Regions from separate parts of the Variovorax sp. OK605 genome, predicted to be linked through region 1. Evidence: predicted binding sites of a transcription regulator. Region 1 holds the regulator's gene; the other holds the start of a gene.
The links. Region 1 encodes FliA, which starts transcription of late flagellar genes. Its sites were predicted from a motif close to CTAAAGTTTNNNNNNNNNNNGCCGNTA; they were not measured.

Region 1 (4,413 bases):
GGCAACGACCTGACCGGCTGCATCTTCACCAAGGTCGACGAGTCCACGCACCCCGGCGCGCTGATCGACACGGTGATCCGCCACCGCCTGCCGGTGCACTACATCTCCAGCGGCCAGAAGGTGCCCGAGAACCTGATGCAGGCCGACCGCGCACAGCTGGTGGACAGCGTGTTCCAGCCGCGCCAGCACAACGCGCTGTTCGTGCCCGCCGAGAGCGACCTGCAGGAAGAATCGGCCGCCGCCGGCCCGTCCGCGCAGGTGGTGCAGGCGCAAGGCGAAACAGACCGCATGCGCCTGAAGTACCAGAACCTGATCCGTGCCATGGCGCACGACGCGCAGGAACTCGCCACCACCGCCAGCGCGCTGGCCGGCGCGCAGATCGGTTTCGAGCGCGCACGCGCCCTCTGGCGCCAGTCGGGCGACGAAGAGATCGGCCAGAAGGCCGTGCTGCAGGACCTGGCCGTGCATGCGCGCAGCGAAGTGGCCGCAGGTTGCGAAACCCACGTGCTCGCGCTGTCGGGCCAGGTCGGCCTGCGTTCGAACGAAGGCGGCGACGCCTACGAATGCCACGGCAGCCTGCTGCTGTCGGACCGCACGGGCCTGCCGCTCGCGGCACCCAACCAGTGGCTCGCCACCGCCGCCACGCGCGGCATGAAGGACCCGTCTCGCAAGCCGGGCGCACGCCAGGCGCCCTGGCTGCGCCAGCAGGATTTCGGCGGCAAGGCGCTGGTGCATGTGCTCACGCGCCTGCCGGGCATCGAGGCCATGGTGCAGTGGCAGGCCGCCGGGCAGCGCTGGCTGTCGCGCGCGCCGGGCTCCACCGCCGTGATCGACGCACGCACCGGCACGCCCGACACGCTCGCCCGCATCGACTTCGAGTTCGGCGAAGGCCGGCCCGTGCAGTACCGCGGCAAGCCCGCCGTGCAGTGCGAGGCGCATGTGGACGTGGTGCTGCGCTTCAACAGCGCCGCCGCGGCGGCCGGTGTGGAGCGCGACGCCATGCCCGCGCTGCGCTGCGTGGCCATGCGCGTGCTCGACGCGCGCAGCGGCAACGTGCTGGCGCAGAGCTATGCGCTGTCGAACATTGGCGCCGAAGTGCCGGTCGCGCAGCTCGCGCAATGGCAGGGCTGGGCCAACGACGCCGAGCCGTGCTTCCGCCTGCTGCGCGAAGGCGTGCAGATGGTCGGCGGCATCGGCGAGCTGGGCGACCCCGACAACATGAAGCGGCTGCTGGTGGCGGGCCAGATGACCACCACCGTGTGGCGCCTGCTGCAGGCCGACGGCGAATGGGCCGACCGCGCGCGTGCGCTGTTGGGCCAGCTCACCGGGCGTGCGGTGCGCAACGGCCGCGCCATGAGCGGCGGCGCGCTGTATGCGGGCGTGGGCAAGCTCTTCCTGCTGCTGGAAGCGCTGGGAACGGAATCGACCGCGCCGGTGCAGGCACCGCGCGAAATGGAACAGCTGGGGTGAGGAGAACGCAATGAGCAAGCTGGTTGCCGATCAGGCGGACGGACTGCGGCGCCTGCTGGCGCCGACGCCCACGCGCGTGATCGCCGTGGCGGGCATGGGGCAGGGCGCCGGGGGCACCACGACCGCCATGAACCTGGGCGTGGCGCTGGTGCAGCAGGGAAGGCGCGTGCTGCTGCTGGACGAGCACTGCCCGAAGGAAGGCTCGGCCTGCGATGTCTGGGCCATGGACCCGCTCGGCAACCTCGCCGACGTGGCCGAGCAGCGCCTGACGCTCGGCAGCGCCGAGGTCGAGTCTGCGAGCGGCGTGCACGTGCTGCCGGCGCCGCCCGGCGTCGCGCATGCCGCGACCGACCCGCGCGCGCTGTGGCACGACGGCGTGGTCATCGTCGACGCGGCCTTCGACCGCGAGGGCCGGCTGTCGCCGCTCGCGCAGGCCGCGGACGACCTGCTGCTGGTGCTCAAGCCGCATCCGGCGTCGGTCACCTCCGCCTACGCGGGCATCAAGAACCTGCACTACGCGCACGGGCTGAAGCAGTTGCGTTTTCTCATCAACGGCGTGGTCGACATCGCAGCCGCGCAGCAGATCATGAACAACCTCGCCAATGCCGGCAGCCGCTACCTGGCGCTGTCGCTGCAGCCCGCGGGCATGGTGCGCTTCGATCCGCGCATTGCCGACGCATGGCGGCTGAAGCAGACCATCGCCGAGGCCTTTCCGGCCAGCCCGGCCGCCGTGGACTTCCGCCGCGCGGCCGACGACACGAGCCGCTGGCCGTGGCGCATGGCGATGCCGCTGGCCGCCTGAGCCGCCGACCCGGAACAACGGAAAAAAAAGGACGGCCGTGTACACCGCACAGGGAACCATCGAGAAATCGCACCTGCTGGCGCAGCATCAACCGCTGGTGCGCCGAATCGCGCTGCAGATGATGTCCAAGCTGCCCGCCAGCGTGGAGCTGGACGACCTCATCCAGGCCGGCATGCTGGGCCTGCTGGACGCGTCCAGCCGCTACCAGGACAACCGCGGCGCGCAGTTCGAGACCTTCGTCAGCCAGCGCATCCGCGGCGCCATGCTCGACGAGCTGCGCGCCAACGACTGGGGCTCGCGCGGCCTGCGCCAGCAGGCGCGCAGCGTCGAGAAGGCCATCCAGGCACTGGGCCACAAGCTCGGGCGCCAGCCCAGCGAGGGCGAGATCGCCAAGGAACTGAAGATCGACCTGGACGCCTACCAGTCGCTGCTGCAGGAGATCCAGGGCTGCCAGCTGCTCTACGTGGAAGACTTCTCCAAGGACGAGCCCGACAACCCCTTCCTGGACATTCACGCGCAGGACGCACGCCAGGACCGCCGCGGCAGCGACGACCCGTTGGAGCAGTTGCTGGAAAGCGGCTTTCGCCACCAGCTGGTGGACGCCATCTCGGCGCTGCCCGAGCGCGACCAGCTGCTGCTGAACCTGTACTACGACGAAGAACTGAACCTGCGCGAGATCGGCGCCATCCTGGAGGTGAGCCAGTCGCGCGTGTGCCAGTTGCACAGCCAGGCGATCAGCCGGCTGCGGGCGAAGCTGAAGGATCTGCTCTAGGGTTTGGACTTGTCGTCCTGCAGATACCACACCACGGCGCCTGCCGGTGTGTTCGCCGGACCCGGCATGGGCTTGCCGCGCTCGACATATTCAATCTGGTTGTTCAAGCGCGGGGCCTGCCAGTTGCCGCTGCGGGGGCAGGCGGCACCTGCGTATGCACTCGAGCGGCTGCGCGACGGAGCCCAAGGCTCCGGCCGCTTGGGCGGTTCGCCGTCGACGAGCCCGCCCCAATCGCTGTCCGCGTCGAAGCGCGTGAGCCAGCGTGCCGAGGTTCGAGGAGTGAAGATGTCGTCGCGAGAGAGGTTGGGTGGAAAGCTCACCATCCAGAGCCTCTCCAATCGCGCGGGCTTCAGCGCTTCGGCCAGTGCGCGCAGATGCGCCGGAACGCCTTCTTCAACGGGGTAGAGGGCGGGAGCCTCGCCCGCTTCGATCCACAGACCGTCTCCATCCACGCAGGATCTGATGTGGATGCCCGGTGTGCCCTGCAGACCAAGGCGCAGGGAGGTCAACCCGCCAAGACTGGACCGAGAGCGTGCGCGACATCGACGACTTCCTTGCAGGGAAAAGTGGTCGGCGCAGTCTGCGGATGCGATGGAGAGCACATAACAATGGTCACGTCCTCACTGGGCAACGAAGATTTGCGAAGCAACCGCGAAAAATCTCCGAGCGCCGAATAGACGTTGTCTGTCAACGAGCTGCGTCCCTTGCTGGCAACCGAGCGCCGTGGGAGCGGCAAGGCTTGCTTCCTTGCCAAAGCCTTCCAAAAAAACACCCCCCAGGCTGCACGCGGCACGCCCCATCGGCGACTACGCGCTCATCAGCTCCACCCACAGCGCGGCGCTGGTCCACCGCGAGGGCGACATCGAATGGCTGTGCCTGCCGCGCTTCGATTCCGCAGCCATGTTCGCCAGCCTGCTGGGCGACAAGCGCAACGGCCACTGGACGATGTGCGCGCGCGGTGCAGACGGGCGCAAGGCGCGCGTCACGCGGCGCTACCTGCCCGACACGGTGGTGCTCGAAACCACCATCCACACGGCCAGGGGCACCGCCACTGTCACCGACTTCATGCCGCGCCCCGCCGTGGACGGCACGCACGAGGTGGTGCGCATCGTGCAGGGCGTGCGCGGCAGCGTGGCCATGCACACCGAGTTCCGCATCCGCTTCAACTACGGCGAGTGGTGCCCGTGGATGGAGCGGCGCGACGGCGCCATCTACGCCACGGCCGGGCCCGACGCGGTGCGCATCAGCTCCGGCGTGCCGCTGGTCAACGAGAACTTCGCGAGCTGCGCCGACTTCACCGTGTCAGCAGGGCAGTCGATTGCGTTCAGCCTCGAATGGTTTCCCTCGCACCTGACACCGCCGGTGACGC
Region 2 (4,413 bases), on a different contig from region 1:
GCACCACCGGCTCCCATTGCTGGCGGTAGGTCTTGAGCATCTGCGCGGTTTCGGCCGCGGTGCTGACCACTGGCGTGATGTAGAGCGCGTCGGCCGCCTTCTGCAGCCCCGGGTCCTTCATGACGTCGTGGATTGCACTGGACAGCAGTTGCACCTTCGCGGGTGCCATGGTGCTGGGCGCGAAGAAGGTGTTCCAGCCATCGGCATCGATCTTCATGCCGGCTTCGCGGAAGGTCGGGATGTTGGGCGCGAAGCTTGCGCGCTTCTTGCCCGACACCGCCAGGATTCGGATCTTGCCGGCCACGTGCTGCGGATAGACCGAGTCGAGCGTGTCGATGGCGATCGGCAGGTTGCCGCCGATCAGGTCGGCCGTCAGCGGCGCCGAGCCACCGTAGCCCTTGATCTGCGGCTGCACGCTGAGTGCGTCGCCCACCATCAGGCCGAAGAAGTGAGGCAGGCTGCCGGTGGCGGGCACGCCGAACACGGCCTCTTCCGGATGCGCCCAGAGCCGGCCCACGAGGAACATCGCGCGGTCGAGCTGCAGCTTGGTGCCCACGGCCAGCGCGAAGTCGTAGCTGCTGACCTGCGAGACGGGCACGAAGTCCTTGTCGGGGTCGTAGCCCGCGTCCTTGAACACCAGCGGCGCCACCACCATCACGGCGGGGTTGCCCAGCATCAGCGCGTTCTGGCCCGCGGGCGTGCGCTTCACTTCCTTGGCCGCGAGCCGGCCGCCTTCACCGGGGCGGTTTTCGACCGTCACCTTCACGCCGAGCTTGGGGGCGAGGCGTTCGGCGATCAGGCGCGCCATGCGGTCGGTGCTGCCGCCGGGCGCGTAGCCGACCACGAGGGCCAGCGGTCCGTCGAGCGCGGGCGTCTGCGCGTGGGCGGTGTGCATCAGCGGTGCGCAGGCGGACAGGGCAACGCCCCATGCCATGAGCTTTCGCCGTGAAAAGAATGCGGGCATGGAGTCTCCTGCGGGCAGTTGTAGTGGGTGGGCACGCGCGAGTTGCGCGGCGTCTTCGCGGCGAGAATCGAGCACCGCCAAGTTGTTGCTGTTCGTGCAAATTTGTGACGGAGTTATACGTACGCAGCAAACAGTTGATCTAATCCATCACTTGTGCGCCGAGGCGAACCGACCACATTCGCCGCCTTCATTAATCCATCCGTATGCAAGCCTTCCCCAACGCCGCCGCGTTGCGCGCGCCAAGCGCACTGACCGACCTGCTTCTTTACCGCCTTGCGCGCGCCATGCGCGCGGGCAGCGGCATGGCGACGCGGCTGGTCGAAGGAGGTTTCGGCATCACGCGCCGCGAGTGGGGAATGATCGCCACGCTCGCGCAGGAGGGCGAGATGACGTCGTCCACGCTGGCCACGCACCTCAACCTCGACCGCGTGCGCACTTCGCGCGGGCTGCGCAGCCTGGTCGAGAAGAAGCTGGTGGAACGGCGCCAGGACGCCGAGGACCGGCGCGAGGTGCACGTGCGCCTGAGCGACTCGGGCCTGCAGCTCTTCGGCCAGCTGTTTCCGCGCATTGCGGGGCTGAACACCGGCCTGCTCGAAGGCATCGAGCCGGCGCACCTGGACATTCTTCTGCAGTGCCTGCGCCACCTGGAGCAGCGCGGGGACGAACTGATCGCGCAGGGCACGATCGCCGAGAAGGCCGACCGGCGCTCGGGCGGTACCCGGCACCGGTGGCCCGAACGCAACTGACGCGGCAAGGCCGCGCCGGGCTCAGGCCTCGACGTTCAGCGTGCCGCCGATGGGCACGCCGTTGGCGTTGGTGCGGAAGGCGTTCGAGGGCGAAGCGCCCTGTTCCACCGCCTTGACCTCCTTGGCCTCCGCGCTTTTCTGCAGGGCCGCGGCCTGCACGGCCTTCAGCTGTGCCTGCAGCATGGCGAGCTGGGTCGTGAGCGATTGCAGCTGCTGCTCGACCGCCTTGCGCGCATCGCCCTCGGGCGTTTCGACCAGCGTCTTCTGCGTGGCCGTGATCTGCTTTTGCGTCGCGGTGATCTGGCGCGTGATCTTCGCGACCTCCGCGGCCGTGCCGCTTCCGCTCGCGGAGGTGCTCGAAGCACCGATGGCAGTCAGCATGTGAATCCTCTTGTTGTGTGGTGGATAGAGGACTATCGGCAGGGGGGAGGAAAAGTGAAGGGGCTGGCGCGCGCATGTGCCGCAATCTCCTGTGCGTGCCGCACTTCCTTCCAGCTTGATCGACTTCGTCATCCCCAATCACCGCCGGGGAACTGGAATGGCGCAGCTGTTACTCAGCGCAGTGGTCGTCCGCGGACGGACTCCGCTGAACGGGGCCATCCCGGACACGCGCCGCACCCAGAAGAGCAACGCCGCTTCGACCTGCCCGGACTGGGGCAAGTTCTCTTCGGCACGAGCCTGGAGGTACCTCACGACGAAGGCGCACGCCCGCTGTCGCACACGGCCAGCCGAATGGTTGTTCGACCTGCTCGGCAAGCTCGGACTAGAGGACGACGCATACCACGCCACCTGCCTCCTCTTGATGGAGTACTCGAACGAGGTCGCGACCCCTTACACCGGCGAAGAGGCACCAGCGGCCGTCGTGCCGGAACCCGGGCCCGAAGCCGGAGAGGAGGTTGCGCCGGCCGTTGAGCTCGACGCCGACGATGTCGACCGCGCAATCTCAACTCTGCCTAAAGTAAAGATTCTGGAAGAAAAAATACCGAATGAACTCGCTGCAAGCCGCTTCCTCGCCGCAATGGTCACGCGCGTCCTTCGCGCGACACCGGTAAGCATGCACAAAGAAGCTCGAAGTCGGCGTGCACTGGGTGAGTTGCGGCGATAACAGGCGACACCCCACAAGTCAGGTACCGCGTCGCACCACGATGCCCACCGATGTGCATGTGTGGCCAGCAAGTAACAGCTTAAGGTGGACATCGCCGGAGTAAGGCGGCACATCGACATGAAAGTCGAGGGCGTGCGCGAACGGCCCTATCCTGAACTCCTCGACATCGTGCCCACGGTCCCGCAGCCGTTGCACCAGCGCTTCCATGTCGCGGCGCCGATAGATCACGGTATCGCCGCTCTCTACGGTCCTATCGTTTGAGGAGGCATTGAACTCGGTGGTGTGTACGGCTACGCCGCCAGGCTTCAAGGTCGTCTCCACCGCATTGACCACGAACTGTAGTCCGGCATCCAGGGAGCCCAGATGCTCGAAGCAGCAGGATGACCAATTGAAGTCGTAGCCCGTGAACTCCGGCCCGATGGCGTTCATGTCGCAGTAGGCGTGCGTCACATGCTGCGCCAGCTTTTCGTCGGGCACGATTGCCGGGTAGCTCAGCCCCTCAAGCGCCGCGCTGTGTTGATTGGTCGATGTCCATGAGGAAGTGGTTGCCAGATCCAACGGGGCGTCGGTCGCCGTGATGTTGGCACCGAGCGAGGCGAACACTGCGGGCAGCGGCTCCCGCCCCACGCCGAACACGAGGCCACGAGACCCCGACTGGACAGCACCCGACTCCAGCAGCTTGTGCAGCACGAACACCCATTCCCATTGCTTGCGGTGGAACCGAGGCCGCTCATCGATCAGCTTGCACAGTTGGATGAAGCGCGGGTGGTAGAAGTCGGCAGCCTGGCAGTTGGAATACTGGAGGAAAGGCGTTTCTGCCGGCACCTGGTCGAAGCTTGGGTTCGGGGAGAACGTCGAGTAGCGCGAGTTCTTAAGCTCAAAGCGCAGCGCATCGATCTGGGATTGGTGGTGCTCAAGCGCGGCGGCGATTTTGCTGTCAACGCGGGCATCGATGCGGCGGCGCACAGGCGCCCACATCGGGTGTAGAACGTTCTTGGTGAGGGTCTTGAGCATGGGGCTGAAGGATATCCCCTCTCGTGAGTTCGAAAAATCCTGGTAGTCCTTGCCAACCCTTCAAGATTTCTGGGTCATTGCTCAGGTCTACGGGACGCTCGCATTGCAGGAAGAGCCGTCAGGTCCACCCAATACCGACCGTCAAGTTGCCTTCGTGTTCGTAACTCATGCCTAATTTTCGTTCGAGCAGCATCTCCGCCACTCTCACGCCCTGCTCGAGGTCAGCGATTGCAAGGGCACGCACTGAAGAATAAAGCGACCGAGACCCGTAAAAACGGGTGATAAGGCGCCCCCCCGGAGGGTACCCGCGGCTCCAGTACTTGCGGGGCTTAGAACCTCGCCGACCGGCTCGTAAAAACAACGACCCGAAGCGAGCGGGCTCGGTGGGGGTTAGACCGCGCGCCGGCGGGGGGGCGGCCCGCCCCCGGCGCGGCCGGCCCTCGTGGCGGCGGGGCGCGGCGAGGCCCGTGGCAGCCCCGTGGAGAGGCCGAGCGGACTAACGCGGGGCGCGAAGACACAGGCACGAAAAAAGGGCGCTATGCGCGCCCTCTGGTCTTTGCGGTGAAGGGTTTCAGGCTGCTTTG

Region 2: a site for FliA is predicted at 2,125-2,151, ahead of BM013_RS31785 (FlxA-like family protein). Genes of this name have one in related genera too.

What each region holds. Positions count from the first base shown of each region.
Region 1 covers NZ_FOWL01000012.1:23,086-27,498, reverse strand. The annotation lists gene flhF (flagellar biosynthesis GTPase FlhF) at 1-1,470, shown strand, start outside; gene BM013_RS27760 (MinD/ParA family ATP-binding protein) at 1,481-2,272, shown strand; gene BM013_RS27755 (RNA polymerase sigma factor FliA) at 2,310-3,044, shown strand; gene BM013_RS27750 (type VI immunity family protein) at 3,041-3,553, opposite strand; gene BM013_RS27745 (glycoside hydrolase family 15 protein) at 3,792-4,413, shown strand, end outside.
Region 2 covers NZ_FOWL01000016.1:156,851-161,263, reverse strand. The annotation lists gene BM013_RS31795 (tripartite tricarboxylate transporter substrate-binding protein) at 1-964, opposite strand, end outside; gene BM013_RS31790 (MarR family winged helix-turn-helix transcriptional regulator) at 1,168-1,710, shown strand; gene BM013_RS31785 (FlxA-like family protein) at 1,732-2,091, opposite strand; gene BM013_RS31780 (hypothetical protein) at 2,207-2,815, shown strand; gene BM013_RS31775 (class I SAM-dependent methyltransferase) at 2,834-3,829, opposite strand.